Regions from separate parts of the Jeotgalibacillus malaysiensis genome, predicted to be linked through region 1. Evidence: riboswitches for the same ligand, from Rfam matches in the RefSeq annotation. Region 1 holds a riboswitch; each other region holds the start of a gene.
What was found. A riboswitch is a leader RNA that binds a small molecule or an ion and turns the genes downstream of it on or off. The one in region 1 is predicted to bind cobalamin.
Positions count from the first base shown of each region.

Region 2: it holds a riboswitch for cobalamin, as region 1 does, so the genes downstream of both, LG330_RS05680 (ribonucleoside-diphosphate reductase subunit alpha) here and LG330_RS15665 (ABC transporter substrate-binding protein) in region 1, are expected to answer to the same signal.
Region 3: it holds a riboswitch for cobalamin, as region 1 does, so the genes downstream of both, metE (5-methyltetrahydropteroyltriglutamate--homocysteine S-methyltransferase) here and LG330_RS15665 (ABC transporter substrate-binding protein) in region 1, are expected to answer to the same signal.

Region 1 is NZ_CP085252.1:3,003,939-3,009,850, reverse strand. Features, by position in the region: gene LG330_RS15675 (bifunctional cystathionine gamma-lyase/homocysteine desulfhydrase) at 1-866, shown strand, start outside; gene LG330_RS15670 (ring-cleaving dioxygenase) at 1,365-2,339, shown strand; cobalamin riboswitch at 2,533-2,720, shown strand; gene LG330_RS15665 (ABC transporter substrate-binding protein) at 2,998-3,978, shown strand; gene LG330_RS15660 (FecCD family ABC transporter permease) at 3,941-4,993, shown strand; gene LG330_RS15655 (adenosylcobinamide amidohydrolase) at 4,996-5,912, shown strand, end outside.
Region 2 is NZ_CP085252.1:1,000,092-1,006,003, reverse strand. Features, by position in the region: gene LG330_RS05685 (ribonucleotide-diphosphate reductase subunit beta) at 1-754, opposite strand, end outside; gene LG330_RS05680 (ribonucleoside-diphosphate reductase subunit alpha) at 767-3,037, opposite strand; cobalamin riboswitch at 3,313-3,513, opposite strand; gene LG330_RS05675 (YitT family protein) at 3,633-4,208, opposite strand; gene LG330_RS05670 (FadR/GntR family transcriptional regulator) at 4,332-5,045, opposite strand; gene LG330_RS05665 (lactate utilization protein C) at 5,124-5,816, opposite strand; gene LG330_RS05660 (LutB/LldF family L-lactate oxidation iron-sulfur protein) at 5,813-5,912, opposite strand, start outside.
Region 3 is NZ_CP085252.1:914,799-920,710, forward strand. Features, by position in the region: gene LG330_RS05205 (hypothetical protein) at 1-53, shown strand, start outside; gene LG330_RS05210 (hypothetical protein) at 204-389, shown strand; gene LG330_RS05215 (hypothetical protein) at 471-641, opposite strand; gene LG330_RS05220 (hypothetical protein) at 835-993, opposite strand; gene LG330_RS05225 (NADPH-dependent FMN reductase) at 1,255-1,878, shown strand; cobalamin riboswitch at 2,028-2,210, shown strand; gene metE (5-methyltetrahydropteroyltriglutamate--homocysteine S-methyltransferase) at 2,351-4,558, shown strand; gene LG330_RS05235 (acyl-CoA thioesterase) at 4,558-5,019, shown strand; gene LG330_RS05240 (hypothetical protein) at 5,094-5,339, shown strand; gene LG330_RS05245 (hypothetical protein) at 5,400-5,759, opposite strand; gene LG330_RS05250 (hypothetical protein) at 5,903-5,912, shown strand, end outside.

The DNA.
Region 1 (5,912 bases):
TTATTTTGACTGATGATGTCTACGGTGGAACGTACCGCGTTATGACAAAAGTGCTGAATCGTCTTGGCATCGACTCTACTTTTGTTGATACAAGCAATCCAGATCATGTGAAAAATGCGATTCAGGAAAATACGAAAGCAGTCTTTATTGAAACACCGACAAATCCTCTTTTAAAAGTAACAGATATTGCAGCTGTGTCAGCCGTTGCAAAAGAGCATGGCCTGCTGACAATTGTGGATAATACATTTACAACACCATACTGGCAGACGCCGATCGATCACGGTGCAGATATCGTCGTACACAGCGCAACAAAATATCTTGGCGGACACAGTGACGTTGTCGCAGGACTTGTTGTCGTTAACTCAGCTAAGCTTGCTGAAGAAGTACATTTCGTTCAGAACTCTGTAGGCGCGATCCTCGGACCACAGGATTCATGGCTGTTAATGCGCGGTATTAAAACACTTGGCCTGCGTATGGAAGAGCATGAAGTGAATGCTAAAGAAATTGTATCTTTCCTTGAGCGCCATGAAGGCGTAACAACAATTCACTATCCTGGCATCAAATCACACCCCGGCCACGAAATTGCAGCGAAGCAGTCACGAGGCTTTGGCGGTATGATTTCATTTGATGTAGGCAGTGGTGAAAAAGCGGCACGCGTGCTTGAAAAAGTGAAATACTTTACACTTGCTGAAAGCCTTGGCGCAGTAGAAAGTCTGATTTCAGTACCGGCACGCATGACCCATGCATCTATTCCTGCAGAGCGCCGCGCAGAGCTTGGTATTACAGACGGACTTGTAAGAATTTCAGTTGGTATTGAGGATATTGAAGACCTGCTGATCGATCTTGAGCAGGCGCTGGAAGATTAATAGAGATGAGCCGCTCCTTTGTCGGGAGCGGTTTTTTCGTGGTTGATGATGGCAGGCTAGTGCAGGAGTGGGGCAACCTGGAGCGGGAAAGGTACAACCTGGCGGGTGGATTGCGACAACTTCTGGACGGATTGAGGCAACTCGTCGGGCGTATCGCTGCAACCTGATCAGGAAATGCGACAACTGCAGCGTGCATCAATTGCCATGAACTTGGGAAGCAATCTGTTAGTTTCTTAAAGGCATGAAGAGAATGGGTGTAGGGATGGGAATGGGGAATTGGTACAACTTAGCGTGTCCATTTCAGCAACCTGGAGTTGAATGACGACAAGCACCCGGGTGTATCACAACAACCTGCGCAGGGAATGCTACATCTCCAGAGAAAATACATCAAACTAAAAAATATCTCGAATTCGAGATATTTTTCTTGCATTCTTTTACAATCGGGCATACAATAAAGATAGAAAATATCTCAGTTTCGAGATAAAAGGAGTGTACATCATGAAAGTAACAGGTATTCATCACGTATCAGCTATCACATCGGCTGCTGAGAAAAATCATAAATTTTTTACACAAACATTAGGCATGCGACTTGTTAAAAAAACTGTGAATCAGGATAGCACGTCTTCTTATCATTTGTTTTATGCGGATGCAGTAGGCAGTCCGGGAACAGATATGACTTACTTTGATATCCCGATGGCCGGGCGCACTTACCCGGGCGTTTCAAGTATTTCAAATACGGCATTCCGTGTGCCGACGACTGAATCTCTTCACTACTGGAAAAAGCGTTTTGAAGAGTTAAATGTCCGTCATGATGATATTGAAAAGCGTGCAGGCCGCGACACACTTTATTTTGAGGATGAAGAAGGATCACGCCTCATGCTTGTTGCAGATAATGGTGAAGAAGGGGTAGCACCCGGTGTGCCATGGACCGGTGCTGATGTTCCGGAAGAGCATGCAATTGTTGGACTTGGACCTGTCACACTGACTGTGCGCCGCGCAGAAAAAACGATCGCAGTGCTTGAGCAGGTGCTTGGGTTTGAAAAGGTGAGCGAGTATCCGAACCGTGCCGGTGCTGAACTGCCTGCAATCCAGGTTATGTCGGTTGCAGAAGGCGGCACTGGTGCTGAAGTGCATATCGAGGAGCGGCCTGATCTTCCGCCAGAACGTCCTGGGCGGGGAAGTGTGCACCACGTAGCATTCCGGATTCCAACTTTTGAAGACTATGAAAAGTGGGATGAACGCATTCGAAGCTTTGGTCTGATGACATCAGGAGAAGTGGACCGTTATTATTTCCGCTCAATTTACTTCCGCGAGTCAAACGGCATTCTGTTTGAGCTGGCAACAGATGAGCCGGGCTTTGCAACAGATGAAGATATGGAGCACCTTGGGGAGGAACTTGCACTGCCACCATTCCTTGAGCCAAAACGTGCGCAAATCGAAGCGAGCTTAAGACCATTAGAAATCAAAAGCTGATTTGTCTGCCGTCCGGCCTGCGCCGGGCGGCTTTTAAGTGGGCTTGGGTGACAGGTCATTTGGCATGATTTTCGGAACCACCGACAAAATCTCCTGAACGTCACTGGTTTTCTCCTGAACCACAACCCCGCTGATGAAAAATCCCTTGTACACTTACCAAAACTAAGTGCTATAATAGCATTGAAAAAACATTTCAATATGAACGGATAGAGGTGCTGATCATCAATGATCAGTTAAAAGGGAAGCTGGTGCAATTCCAGCGCGGTCCCGCCACTGTAAATGACATGTGTCTGCCACAGCCACTGTAGCTTAAGCTATGGGAAGGAGACAAACACTCAGACGTCATAAGTCAGGAGACCTGCCTTGATTCCAAGCACCAGACACGCCTACGAGGATATGGGCGGGTGTTGCAGTCTCTCCGTTTTTTACATACGGCTATACCCTGCAACCCTGCATCTCCCGCGTGAGATGTTTTTTTATTGTCAAAAATAAAAAGGGGGATTGTCAGTAAATCACGTTAAGTGATACATGAATGTGATTAGTCCATACAAACTGAAGTTTACAGCGCTGATGCAGTGGAAAGCGTCCGTCTGGAGCGGAGATCAGGCGCCAAACTTTTACTCAAAAAAACTTACATAAAAAGACGGAGGAACACAAAATGAAAAAATGGTTACCAGTTTTACTCGCAGCAGGCGTACTTGCAGCCTGCTCGGACAGCGCAGAAGAAACAACAGAGGAAACGCCAGCAGAAGATCAGCAGGAGGAGTCAGCTGAAGAGCCTGCTGAATCTGAATCATCATTCCCTGTCACAGTAACAGATGCAAATGGTGATGAGATCACAATCGAAGAGCAGCCTGATGCGATCGTATCCATGCTGCCTAGTAATACAGAAATTGCATACGCACTTGGACTTGATGAAGAAATTGTTGGTGTATCTGACTTTGACAACTACCCTGAAGAAGCAATGGAAGTTGAAAAAATCGGGGGCATGGAGTTTAACGTAGAAAAGATTATCTCCCTTCAGCCTGATGTTGTGCTTGCGCATGCATCGAATCCGGGTGGTGCAGATGGTCTTCAGCAGATTGAAGATGCAGGCATTCCGGTTGTTGTGATTGAAAATGCAATGACGTTTGATGAAGTGTACGACACGATCGACATGATTGGTCAGGTAACAGGAACAACTGAAGAAGCAGAGCAGATTATTGCAGATATGCAGGCAGGCTTTGATGAGATTGCCGAAAAGGCTTCAGCGATTTCAGAAGAGGACCAGAAGTCAGTGTTAGTGGATGTGGCTGGACCGCCTGAAATGTATGTAGCAGCAAACAACACGTTTATTCAGGAAATGCTTGATCTGATCAATGCTGAAAATGTGATGGCAGATCAGGAAGGCTTTGTACCGTTAACAGAAGAGGAAGTCGTTACGCGCAATCCGGAGGTTGCATTACTGACATTTGGAGATTTCGTAGAGGATGCAGTGGAGCAATGGATGGGTTATGAAGGCTTCAGCGAGGTAACGGCAGTAACAAATGAAGATGTCTATTTAGTTCCTTCAGACCCGGTTACACGTTCAGGCCCGAGACTTGTAGAAGGAACGCAGGCGCTTGCAGAAGCGATCTATCCTGATGTTTTCGCGGAATAAGGTCTGGTCGGGATACGCTGTTTCCCTCCTGCTTTTATTGACTGCATTCACACTCGGAGTGACAGTCGGCTCTGTAAGAGTGCCTGTCATGGACATGCTCAGCATTTTTGCAGGGGCGTTCAGTAACCGGGAAGCGCTGGATCCAATGTTCAGCTCAATCGTGCTTGATATCAGATTTCCACGGGTTGTACTTGCTGCCCTTGTTGGCGCATCTCTTGCGATTGCAGGGGCTTCTTTTCAGGGACTCCTGAAAAATCCGCTCGCTGACCCCTATACACTTGGGGTTTCATCCGGCGCGTCAGTCGGTGCTGTTGCGACCATTTTCCTCGGACTGACGATTCCGGGTCTTGGCAGCTTCACATTGCCTGTGATCAGTATTTTAGCAGCGCTGCTCACATTGATCATTGTGCTTGGCTTTGCCAGAATGGTCGAGAAATCAATGAAAATGGAAACGATTATTCTGACAGGAATTATTTTCAGTTCATTTCTCGGCTCGATTCTATCCCTGATGATTGCATTAACCGGTGAAGAGCTCAGACAGATCATCAACTGGCTGCTTGGCAGTGTGTCGATGAGAGGCTGGGAGTATATCCGCCTGATTGCGCCGTTCTTTATCATTGGTGCAATCCTGTTAATGTGGAACGCACGGGAGCTGAATGCTATGGCATTTGGTGAGGAGCGGGCCCAGCATTTAGGGGTAAACGTTCAGCAGAGAAAGTTTGTGGTGTTAGCTTCAGGTTCACTACTGACCGGCGCAGCAGTAGCCGTGTCAGGAACGATCGGCTTTGTCGGGCTTGTGGTGCCGCATATGGTCAGAATGCTTACAGGTTCAGATCACCGTCATGTGCTGCCGCTTTCTATTCTAAATGGAGCCAGCCTGCTCATCTTATGTGACCTTGTCGCAAGAACAATTGTTGCACCGACTGAACTCCCAATCGGTGTGATCACAGCTTTAATCGGAGCACCGGTATTTGGACTGATACTCATTCAAAAACGTAAGGAAAGGAGAGGATAGCGATGCTGAAGGCTTCACAAATAAGCGGTGGATATGGCGAAAAGGACGTCGTGAAAAATGTTTCATTTGAACTTCGGAAGCAGGAGATTTTAGGCATTCTCGGACCTAATGGCAGCGGAAAAACGACGCTCATGAAAATGATCAGCGGACTGCTGCCGTGCCGTCTAGGGGATGTTTCTTTTAAAGGCCAGCCACTCAAAGATTATTCAGCGAAGCAGCTCGCCCGTGAAATCGCCGTACTTCCGCAGCTGCACAGTCATGCATTTGACTATACGGTTCGTGAAACGGTGTCAATGGGCCGCTATCCTCACCAGAAAGGCATGTTTGCACCATGGACTGCGCATGATGAAAAAGCGGTCAAAGAAGCAATGAATCAGACCGGCGTCCTTGAATTTGAAGGGAAATCGATTCAGGATCTTTCAGGCGGGGAACGTCAGCGTGTATTTTTAGCGCAGGCACTTGCACAGGAACCGAAGCTGCTTTTACTCGATGAGCCGACAAACCATCTGGACTTGTCTTACCAGAAACAGCTGCTTGATCTCCTGAAGGAATGGACAGAAACGCATGAACTGACGGTGATATCGATTTTTCATGATCTAAATATTGCCTCATTATACTGCGACCGCCTGCTGCTTTTACACAACGGTAAAACCGTGCAGCTGGCTGAACCGGGACATGTGCTGAACAAAAAAACGGTTGAGCATGTGTATCAGGCACGTGTGCATACACAGTCACACCCTGAGCTCCCGAAGCCGCAGGTTACCCTGCTGCCAAACCATGGGCAGAGCATGCGGTCAGAGATCACAAAAGATCATTTCACCATTACGGCTGACCATATTCATGTCAAAGCGCCTCAGTCGCTTAAGACATTATCATCCGCAGTGATCGGAGCGGGGCTTGGGTGGTATCATCATTTCGT
Region 2 (5,912 bases), 1.6 Mb from region 1:
GATAGATATAATCAATATTTTCAGCCGTATTCAGCTCAGGGTTTTCAGCTAATAGAATTCTGATAAACTGTGACATGAAATATGCATGCTGCATCTCATCACGCTGAATATAACTGATCATCGTGCTCGTCTTCAGCATTTTCTGATTACGTGCGAGATGATAAAAGAATGCGAACCCTGCGTAAAAATAAATACCTTCAAGATTAATAGAGTTCACTGCAAGCCTGAAGAGATGCTGTGGCGTCGGCTCCTCTCTGAACTGCTCATATGCTTCTAAAATATATTCATTACGCTTTCTCACAATCGGATCTGACTTCGCCTCATTAAAGCGTCCATTCTGCTCGCTCAAAGGGACAAGTGAACTCAGAATATAAGAATACGATTCATTGTGTACGGCTTCCTGCTGCGAAATGACAGCAAAAATGGCTTTAAAGCTTGAGTCTGTCACATAATCCATCACCTGATTCATCGTCGGCGTCTGCAGGCTGTCGAGTGACGCAAGCTGTGTATTGATTCGCAGGAATATATCTTTTTCTATTTCACTCAGCTGATCCCACTGCTTAATATCATCCTGCATATTAATCTCCTGCGCTTTCCAGAAGTTTGATAGCAGTGTCTGATACAGATCATACATCTGCGGGTGCGCAATATCATTCCAGTTTAAAAGCCCTGAGTTCTCACCATTAATAATGCCCGTTGATTTATTCGGATGCTCTGGATTTAACAGCTTCATTTTCTTCAGTGTCTGTGTCATCTTTCTTCCTCCTTAGCTGTGGCACGCTTCACATTCTTCAATCTCAGCCTGTGATGTACTTCTGACGTAATATGTTGTTTTCAGCCCGTTTTTCCAGGCTTCCATATGCATATTCAATAGCTCTTTTGCTTTGATCGTATGCTTCACGTAAAAGTTAAAGCTGATGCCCTGATCCACATGCTTCTGACGCGCAGCATTCTGTCTGATACTCCACAGCTGATCAAGCTCATGACGGCTCTTTCTGTAATAGCTGTAGGTTTTGTGATCCAGATCAGGCACTGTAACTTTAAACTTGAAATTTTTCTTCTCTTCTGCGTACTCAACCGCATAGATCGGATCAATCCCGTCGGTTGACCCGCCGATTTTTGCCGTGGATGAATTCGGTGCAACTGCCATCAGCCAGCCGTTGCGAATCCCTTTTTCCTGCACATCCTTTTGAAGCGACTGCCACTCTTCTGACTGATATCCTTTTCTTTCAAAATAGCGGCCTGTCTGCCATTCTGATCCGTCAAACTGACTGTAAGAACCTTTTTCCTCAGCAAGTGCATTCGATGCTTTGATCGTTTCAAATGCAATTGTTTCATAGAGTTTATCCGCATAGTCGACTGCTTCTTCAGACTCCCACTGGATGCTTTCAAGTGCGAGCAGATGGTGCCAGCCGAATGTACCAAGCCCGATCGCACGGTATTTCCTATTGGTCCGCTGCGCCTGACCAACCGTAATATTGTTTAGATCAATGACGTTATCCAGCATTCTGACCTGGATTGGAATGAGCCTCTTCAGCACATCCTCTTTGACAGCGCGTGAAAGGTTAATAGATGAGAGATTGCAGACGACAAAGTCACCAGGCTTGCGTACAATCACAATATTTCCGTCTTCATCCTCATATTCTTTTGTAATTGTCGTCGCTGACATGTTCTGTGCAATTTCTGTACACAGGTTACTGCAATAAATCGACGTCCGGCCTTCTGTGATTTTATTTGGGTTCTGACGGTTCACTTCATCACGGTAAAACATATACGGCGTCCCGGTTTCAAGCTGTGACACCATGATGCGCGCCATCATATCCATTGCCCGGTAAGACTTTCTCGGTAAAAGCGGATGGTTTACTGCCTCTTCGTATTTCTCAGTAAAATACTTGCGGTCAGCCTCATCATAAAAATCCTCCAGACCAAGAGGATTCCCCTGCTCGTCTTTCCAACCCATAATAGTTTTCACTTCATGCGGGCAGAACGTGTGCCACTCTCCGACACTGCGGCCCGACTCATTCGTTTCCTGCAGCTTGTGCATAAATAAATCCGGAATCGATACACCTGTGAAAATATCGTGCGCTTTTCTTCTTTCATCCCCATTATTCGTTTTCAGATCAAGAAAGCCGTTCATCATATCTTTATGAAATACATCCAGATACACTGCAACAGCGCCCTGTCTCTGACCAAGCTGATCCACACTGACAGCTGTGTTATTTAATAAACGGATCCACGGAATAACGCCTGAAGAATTCCCTTTAAACTTTTTAATATCAGAGCCAAGCGCCCTTACCTTTCCGTAATAAACGCCGATTCCGCCACCGTCCTTACTGAGCCGTGCAATATCCCAGTTATTTGTGTAAATGCCATCCAGCGAATCCTCCACCGTATCAATAAAGCAGGATGCAAGCTGCCCCGTCTTTTTTCCGGCATTTGATAAAGTCGGTGTTGCAACCGTCATGAATAGATTACTCATCGCCCAGTACGCTTCTTTTACGAGTGACAGTCTCTTTTCAAGGGCTTCATTTTTCATCAGCAGCATCGCAATGATCATAAATCGCTCCTGTGGCAGCTCGTAAAGGTTACGTTCATGGTCACGGGCCAGATAACGGTCAGCCAGCAGGAACAGACCGATATAGTTGAAAAGGTGATCCCGCTCAGGTGTGATTTCCCATCCAAGCTCTTCAATGTCAGCCTTTGAATAAGTATTGAGTTCTTCTGTGTAAATGTCTTTATGTATCAGTGTTTCGATCAGCTGATAGAAGCTGCCGTATTTTTGCGTGGAATCATAATTCCGGTTAGCTGCTGCCTGGTCATACAGTTCGTCCAGGTAGAGTCCCGCTGCAAGGTACGTCCAGTCCGGTGCGTCCATTGCGACCCGGTTCAGCGCATAGTGCATGGCAAAGTCGCGTGCAGTGTCTTCTCTTTGTGTGAGCTGGTCCATCAGTTCAGTTGCATCGAGCTTGTATTTGACTGCTGTGTCTTTGATCGTTTGCAGCGTCTGATGAAGATTGATTGGTTTTTGTGTGGTCATTTTGAGAACCTCCGATTTTATTAAATGTATTTTCTGGCGCCGATGCCAACACAGAGGGCTAGGCTTTCCTGTCCCCGGGCGGGAGTCTTCGCCCTCTGTGCCTGCAGCAGGATTATGCTCCAATAACCTTCTCTGTTTGTTTGTAGGTTAAAAGAACAAGAAAAAACCGCCTATCGGAATAGGCGGTTAGATAAAACGATTTGCATTATAAGAGCATAGTCCACACATGGAACCTGTCTGATAAAGCCATCGTTTCTTTCCTCACACCCCGAAGAAATGAAAACAAAAAATAAGACAGGTCTCCTGACTCGTGCGTCACTCTACTCTGAACCCTTCCCATATAAGCACCCTTTTAGAAAGCTCTCTTATACAGTGGACTGTCCATTTCGTCAGCACATACAGTTGCGGGGGCAGTTCCGGATTCGCACCGGATTCCCTTTTAAGCGAACATTCGCATCTTATCTTTCGGCAACACTATATGTAGTTACATAAAAAACATATTAATACTATATATTGAATAATGACATCTTACCTGAAAAATAATCATTTGGCAAGGAAGAGTTCATTTCATGACATTTTATCAAAAACCGGCAAGTTATTCGTTCTGTTTACGGTACACAGTTATTGCGGTTGCAGCACCGACAATGGTGATGACACCACAGGAATATAAAAATGTGTGCAGTCCAATCGCCTGATATCCAATAATAACAACCATTCCGTCAATCATAAATATAACGATTCCTGCGTTAATCGAAGACGCTTTAGAAATGATATGAGCCAGCAGGTCCGTACCACCCGTACTCGTATCAAATCTCAGCATAAGTCCAATGCCACACCCGATTAACAATCCACCTGCAATGACACTCGGAAGAATAGGCATTTGTAACAATGTTCTAAGCGGTGACAGCCAGTCAATCAGCAGAGATGAAACGAATAATCCGTGAAGACTGTTATAAAAATACGCTCTTTTGAAAAACCAGGCATAAATAAATAATGGCACACTTAACAAAATCATTGCCAGGCCCGCCTGTATATCAAAATAGTAATGTGCAATTAATGCAAGTCCAATCATACCACCGTCAAGCAGATGATGCGGCACTAAAAAACCGTTTATTCCGACCGCCAGCATGAAACTTCCAACCATAATTGCGATGCTCTTTTTAAAAAGCATTTTACCCCTCTCATAGCACGCTTTATTTATTATGCTATGAAAGAGTGCTTAAACTATTACAACGCTTAAAAGAGACTGCATAACATAGCAAAAGCCACAGCGGACTATGCCGCTGCAGCTTAGCTATTGATTCCCGTGAAAATCAATCAGTGTCTGCTCCACATTTCTCAAATGCTCTAGCATAGCACGCTCAGCCTCTTCACCATCCCGGCTGCTCACAGCTTCAAAAATCGCCTGGTGCTCAACTTGCAGCCTGTGAAACTGCTCCTGATCAGCAAACAATGCGATCCGTCTGCTTTCATACATCGTCTTCCCCAGCGTCTCAGCCATCTGGTGCATCATATCCTTCAGCAGGTTGTTACCTGAACTCCCGGCAATTGCCAGGTGAAATTTAACATCTGCTTTTTCACCGAGATCCTGATTGCCTTCTGCTGCATCCATTTCAACGAGTGCACTTTTCATTTCAGCTAACTGCCCATCCGTTCGGTTCTCAGCTGCAAGCTTTGCGGCACCTGCCTCCAGAATTTTCCGCACCTCAAATAGTTCAAGCATTTCCTGCTTTGAAATAAATGTATCTGCAACCGGCGCAATCAGCTCAGAGAAGTCAAACTTATTAATAAACGTGCCTTCACCCTGCCGGATCGTAATAAGCCCGACTGCGCGCAGTGCACTGAGCGCTTCACGGACGGCCGATCGGCTGACGTTGAATTCCTTTGCCAGCTTTTCAACAGAATCAAGCCGCTCCCCCGGTTTGAAATCCCCCTTGCGGATCATCTCTTCCAGCTGTTCGCGGATCACTTCTGATATCTTTTTTGTCTGTACCTGCTTAAACGCCATGACCTGCACCCCGTTTGATTCTAATGTCTTTATTATAGCACAGGACCGGCTGATTTCTGTCTCAGCCGGTCCTGCTCTTTATTCATCATCAACAAGAATATAACACGCACGGATCGGTCCATGAACACCTACTACAAGACTCATTTCAATATCAGCACTGTTACTCGGGCCACTGATAAAATTCACGCATGACGGCACGCGCTCGCCACGTTCAGCCATCTGATGAATTGCAGTCGTTGCCTGCGTCATACGCGGTACAAGCGTGCTTTTGGGAATAATGGCAATGTAATAAGTCGGCAAGAGACTGACAGATCTGCCTTTACCGCTTTCACTCAGCAGCACAACCGTACCTGATTCAGCGAGCGTATAATCTGAAAATGTGATGCCGACATCTGCTTTTTCAGCAAGCGCTACTGAATCACTGCCGTTTTCAGCACGCCACACATCGACTGATTCTCTCGATTGAAAGTCCTTCAGACCAAACGCTTCAAAACGTGGGTCATCCCACGTTATAACTGACTTGGCATCATATTCTTCAAGCACCTGGTCGATCACCTCAGACAGATCTGCTTTTTTTGTCTCCTTAAAATCAGTGTGAATTGCCAGACACTGTGTTTTTAACACTTCGACAAGCTGATCCTTTGAATAATCCTTCATGACTTCCAAATGCGGCTTATGCTTATAGTCAGGTCTTACTACACCTTCCGTACGCGGCTTGCGTCCAAGCTGTTCTGCCACGTGTGATAAAAAACTTTCACGGTTTTGTATCATTGTGCGTCTCCTTTCCCGTCACGTGATTTGAACCAGTCACGGAACCGCTCTTTACTTGTTTCAGGGAAATCCCTGACATCTGTCCATGGCTTCATC
Region 3 (5,912 bases), 1.5 Mb from region 1:
TCCTGTTTGCGGTTGTGACGTTTTTTACAGTGCCACGGGTGCAGAAGCAATAGAGTTGGAAAAAGTCTCTGAGAAGGAAGGTTCTTCTCAGAGATTTTTTTATTTGTCTTGTACCTGTGGAATGTGTCTTCATTAGGTATTGCATCCATTATATGGTTTACGGGTATAGAGTAAACTATAAGTTGTAATAAGGGGGCGTAAGAATGAATCAACTTATTCAATCAGGGTTGAAGTTAAGTGACTATGCCATTGCAACAATGCTCGGAACCTTTATTGGGATTTTTATCGTTTTAGGAGAGCTGAATCTGACGTTTGTGCTCATCTATCTTGCTTTAATTGCTTTAATTGTGGCAGGAAATGCGATTTATATTGCTTCAAAAAAGAAATAGATGAAGAGAAATGTCGATTAAATTTTCTCTGGACTTTATGCTGAGGTGAGTTTTAAAATTCTAAGTGGTTTTTTAAATGATTCAGATTTCTCCTCCGAATAAATGAGATATGAAAACAACAAACAATACACCTGCCGGAATAGAAAGTAACGAAATATATTTAATTAGCCCTTTTTCTTTCTTAAGGAAAGCTATAATGCCAAATGTTATGCCAGTCAAATAAATAGCAAAACCGATTGGAATAGCTAACATAGACCATTCTCCAAAGGTTATGTTGAAAGGTGGAAAGATCATATATGCTATAAAAATTCCGGTAAAACTTAGTATAAGAGAATACTTACTATAGTTCATTTGCAATTTCACCCCTTCTGTCAATTTACTGCGAATTTAAAGTATTACAAGAGAAGTAAAGGCATAGTCATTCATAAATTGAATGGCATTGCCTTTACTTCTCTATATTTTTGTCTTCCAGCTTTAATTCAATCTGTTCCAGCATTGCAATCTGCCTGTCCTGTTTATCCAGAATCTTATCTGACAGCTTTTCCAGCGTCTTCGTGATCGACCATAAAGGCCCTAAAACAAGCACAAAAATAAAAATATACATTTAGCCACCTGCCACCGCTTTCCATGTTGATCTTTTCAAAATGTAACAAATGTATGGTTATGATACAAACTCCCTTAAAAAATTGAATAAAATTAAAAGCTTGATTTTATTTAGTTTCAATTATATACTTAGTTTCATAAAGTTACTTAATGTATAAAAGAGTGTTCAACAGGCTCCGATTATAAGAATGTATAAATCAGTGTTCTTGAATAGTCAATGTATAAAGTAACAGGAATAATGAAATCATAGGTGGTGAACATAATGGGTTTTTTAAGACATTTATTTGGACATCGAAAAGAGGAGGAATTACAAATGACAAACGGTAAATTAAAGATTGGTATCATTTTAGGGAGTACACGTGAGGGTCGAGTAAGTCCACAGGTAGGAGAATGGGTAAAAGGCATCGCTGATCAGCGCAATGACGCAGACTACGAAATCGTAGACATCGCAGATTACAACCTGCCGTTCCTTGGTACAACAGATGGTACTGAGCCGGGCATTGCAGCATGGAATGAGAAGCTGGACAGCCTTGATGGGTTTGTATTTATTGTTCAGGAATACAATCATAGCATTTCAGCTTCGCTTAAAAACGCAATCGACTTCGCGCGTGAAGCATGGTACAACAAGGCTGCAGGTATTGTCAGTTATGGTTCTACAGGTGGCGCTCGCGCAGCTGAACACTTAAGAGGCATTATGGCAGAAATTAAAATCGCAGATGTGCGTACACATCCAACACTTTCACTATTCACTGATTTTGAAGGTATGAGCAAATTTACACCGCAGGAATTACACCTTGTGAATATCAACGCAATGCTTGATGATGTACTCGCATGGAGCGGGGCTTTAAAGCCACTTCGTCTGCCAGTAACAGCTGAAGTAAAATAAATGAATGCTATCCCTGTGCCTGATTCCATCAGTTTTTTATCTAGCTGAATGGGAACCTGAGGTACAGGGATATTTTTTAAACCTCTTGCATTTAACAATCTCCTGAGATATCCTTAAACCATTATCTGAATGTCAGATGATTCTTATAATTTCATAGCATCATTTCAGGTGTCAGCAGAGTCTTTGCTGACATAATAGGGAAGTCCGGTGAAATTCCGGCACGGTCGCGCCACTGTAAGGGGGGAGCTTCTGATCAGCCACTGCACAATGCGGGAAGGGATCAGAGGTGTTGAAGCCAAGTCAGGATACCTGCCTGTTATGAATACGCTAATCACCTACGCGTTATAGGGAGGAGTGTGGAGACAGTGATCAACTCTATATGGTTCGACACTGGATAATTCTGCCTTCTTCCTCTTTTCCTCACACGGAAAAGAGGTTTTTTAATTGATGAAACTAAAAGGGAGGCAATTGTATGACATTGAAAACTTCTTCAATCGGTTATCCGAGAATTGGAGAGAACAGAGAATGGAAAAAAGCACTTGAACGTCACTGGAAGGGTGAGATCTCTTATGATCAACTGGCCAGAGAGCTAAAAGAGATCAGATTATCATCTATTAAGAAACAGCATGAAGCAGGCATTGACCTTGTGCCGGTCGGGGACTTTTCAATGTATGACCATGTGCTGGATGCCGCACTATTGTTTGGACTGGAGCCTGAAAGATTTCGTGATCTTCCGAATCAGGAAAAGCGCTTTGCCATAGCAAGAGGAACAAAGGAATTGCCGGCAGCTGAAATGACGAAATGGTTTAACACAAACTATCACTATATCGTGCCTGAGCTGAATGAAGAATCTAAGCCTCAGCTTCAGCACAATCATCTGCTGGAGTGGTACCTTGAAGCAAAAGAAGAGCTTGGAATTGACACGAAGCCTGTACTGATTGGTCCGGTGACGCTTTTAAAACTAAGTAAAGGACAATTCGATCAGCAGAAGTTACTGGATGGGCTGCTGGTTGAGTATGGGAAATTGTTAAATGAATTAACAAAGGCAGGTGCATCTTTTATACAGCTTGATGAACCTGTCTTAGCACTGGATCAGGATGAGCTTGTCATGAATGATATCAAAAAATCCTACCAGACATTAAAAGAAACTGCACCGGAAGCGAACATCTGGCTGCAAACTTATTTTGGTTCAGTGGAAGGTCTGCATCATTTATACGATTTGCCGGTGGATGTCATCGGACTGGATGCAGTGGATGGCGAAGAGAAGTTGTTGGCGCAGCTGAAGGCGAATCATTTCCCGGGTAATAAAAAATTGGCGCTTGGTGTGATTAATGGACGGAATGTGTGGAAGGCAGACGAGAAACGTGTGAAGAAAGTAGTTGAACAGGTACTGGAATCAGTTGAGCAATCCCGTTTGATTCTTCAGCCATCCTGCAGTCTGCTTCACGTGCCTGTCACATTAAAAAATGAAACAGATCTGGCCCCTGACATTATTCACAAGCTTGCTTTCGCTGATGAAAAGCTCGTGGAGTTAAAGCGGTTTGCATCGCGTCAATGGAGTGAAGGAGAAAGTGCAGACCGCGAAGTGACAGGAGCGCCAGTATTGAATGTGCCGGACAGAAGGGTCCCTTACGAAGAGAGGGTTAAAGCGCAGCAGCATTTTAATCTTCCACTGTTTCCTGTGACGACGATCGGTTCTTTCCCGCAGTCCCTGGAGCTAAGACAAAAAAGACGGGACTGGAAAAAAGGGCAGCTGGCTGATGAAGCATTTCAGCATTTTATCAGAGAACAGATTGCAAAGTGGATCCGCCTTCAGGAGGAATTAAACCTTGATGTGCTTGTGCACGGTGAGTTCGAGCGCAATGATATGGTTGAATATTTTGGCGAGAAACTTGAAGGGATGGCTTTTACAAAAAACGGATGGGTTCAGTCATATGGCTCGAGATGCGTGAAGCCGCCGCTGATTCATGATGATATCTGGTGGGAAAAGCCAATGACGCTTGAGGAAACGGTATACGCCCAGTCTCTGACCGACAAGCCGGTAAAGGGAATGCTGACAGGGCCAATTACAATTGCAAAATGGTCCTTTGTCAGAGAAGATCGCCCATCTGAACATGTTTTTTACCAGCTGGCACATGCAATCCGTCAGGAAGTGCTTTCTCTAGAGAAAGCAGGAATCCGGATGATTCAGGTGGATGAACCTGCAATCAGGGAGGGGCTGCCTTTAAAGAAAGCGGATCAGGATGACTATATTCATACCGCTGTAAAAGCATTCAGAATTGCTACTTCAAGTGTCCAGCCATCTACTCAGATTCATACGCATATGTGTTATTCCTCTTTTGAAGACAGTATGCCGATGATCAGTGATATGGATGCAGATGTAATTTCAATTGAATTTTCGAGAAGTCATGGTGATTTACTGACTGCCTTTTCAACACATGGCTATCAAAAAGGGATAGGACCTGGTGTCTATGATATTCACAGCCCACGGATCCCTTCGGTCGAAGAAATGACGGCGCAGCTTCATAAAGCTTTATCCGTACTGCCTGCAAAGCTGCTGTGGGTGAACCCTGATTGCGGATTGAAAACACGCAGCGGACAGGAAGTACTTGAGGCGCTCGAAAACATGGTTCAGGCAGCTGAACAGGTCAGAGCAGAAACGCTGGAGAGAAGCCGGTGATGCGTTTAACAGGGAAGCCCGTCAAACATTCAAGAACGGTTCAGACAAGGCTCGTACTGCCGCCTGACACCAACCATCTGAACACGATTTTTGGCGGAAAAGTCCTGGCCTATATTGATGAAATGGCAGCTCTATCAGCGATGAAGCATGCAGGCGGGGTCGTAGTGACAGCGTCAATCGATTCTGTTCACTTTCGCTCATCCGCAAAAGTGGGAGATCTGCTGACACTTGAATCATTCGTCACTTATACAGGTAAAACATCTATGGAAGTGTATGTGAAAGTGGAAGTTGAGCACGTCGCAACAGGTGAACGGACACTGACAACCGAGTCATTTCTGACGATGGTGGCAGTAAACGCTAATAGTGAGCCAAGAAGCGTTGAACCTGTCCTGCCTGAATCAGAAGATGAGATCAGGTTATTTGAATCTGCAAGAGTCAGAAGGCTGCAAAGAAACAGCTGATTGAAAAGCGGTTGACGCTGCGGCAGTCTCTATACTGCCGCAGCGAATACTGTCTATTAACAGGAGGATAGGTAATGGAAGCACATAAAGATATTTTTAAATGTACAGAAAGCGGAATTGTATCAAATGACAAGCATACGGGATTTTGGGCGTATGCAATTTTTAATAATAAAGACCGTCAGTTATCTTATTTTCATCTGAAGAACCTTGAAAGTGGTCAGATGATTGGGCCGCTGATGATGTCACCTGGCGATCCTTATGCCCAAATTAAAAGCGTTATTAGTAATCATAAAAATGTCACTTCAGTTTTTGCGATTTGATGGTTTGGGTTCAGAAGGCTGGCCAATCGTCTTTTTTCTGTCCGGTTGGATTCAATCTGGTTATTCAGTTGCCGTGTATCCCATGACTTCATTTGTTTCAGGATCAACCAAAATATTCGGTGTACCATTCGTCAGGTTTTCTTTATTTTTGAAGATCACATATAATGCATCTTTACCCCTGTATGCATCCTCTAATAGATGATGACTTTCATCAGCTGTAATTTCTCTCACTTCAGCACGCTTCCAATCCCCAGCGACAGTATCATCCCAGCCCTGATTTTTCAAAAATGTCCAGGCTGCCTCTTTCGCCTCAGGATAGTGATCAGGATCGCTTTGAATTTCTTGTGAATCACTTGAACAACCAATGAGGATGACGGCCGTGAGTATACTTAATAATAAAAACCACAGTTTCTCTCCCATTCAAAATACCTCCTTTAACAGTAGACGTTTAGGATTCACGTAAGTTCCGCTCAAAGAACAGTTATAAAATAAAGGTTGAGTTAAGAGATTTGTTTTGAAATAATTGGTATTAATAGATTTGTGCGGTAGAAAGGAGGAAAACAATGTCTAAAC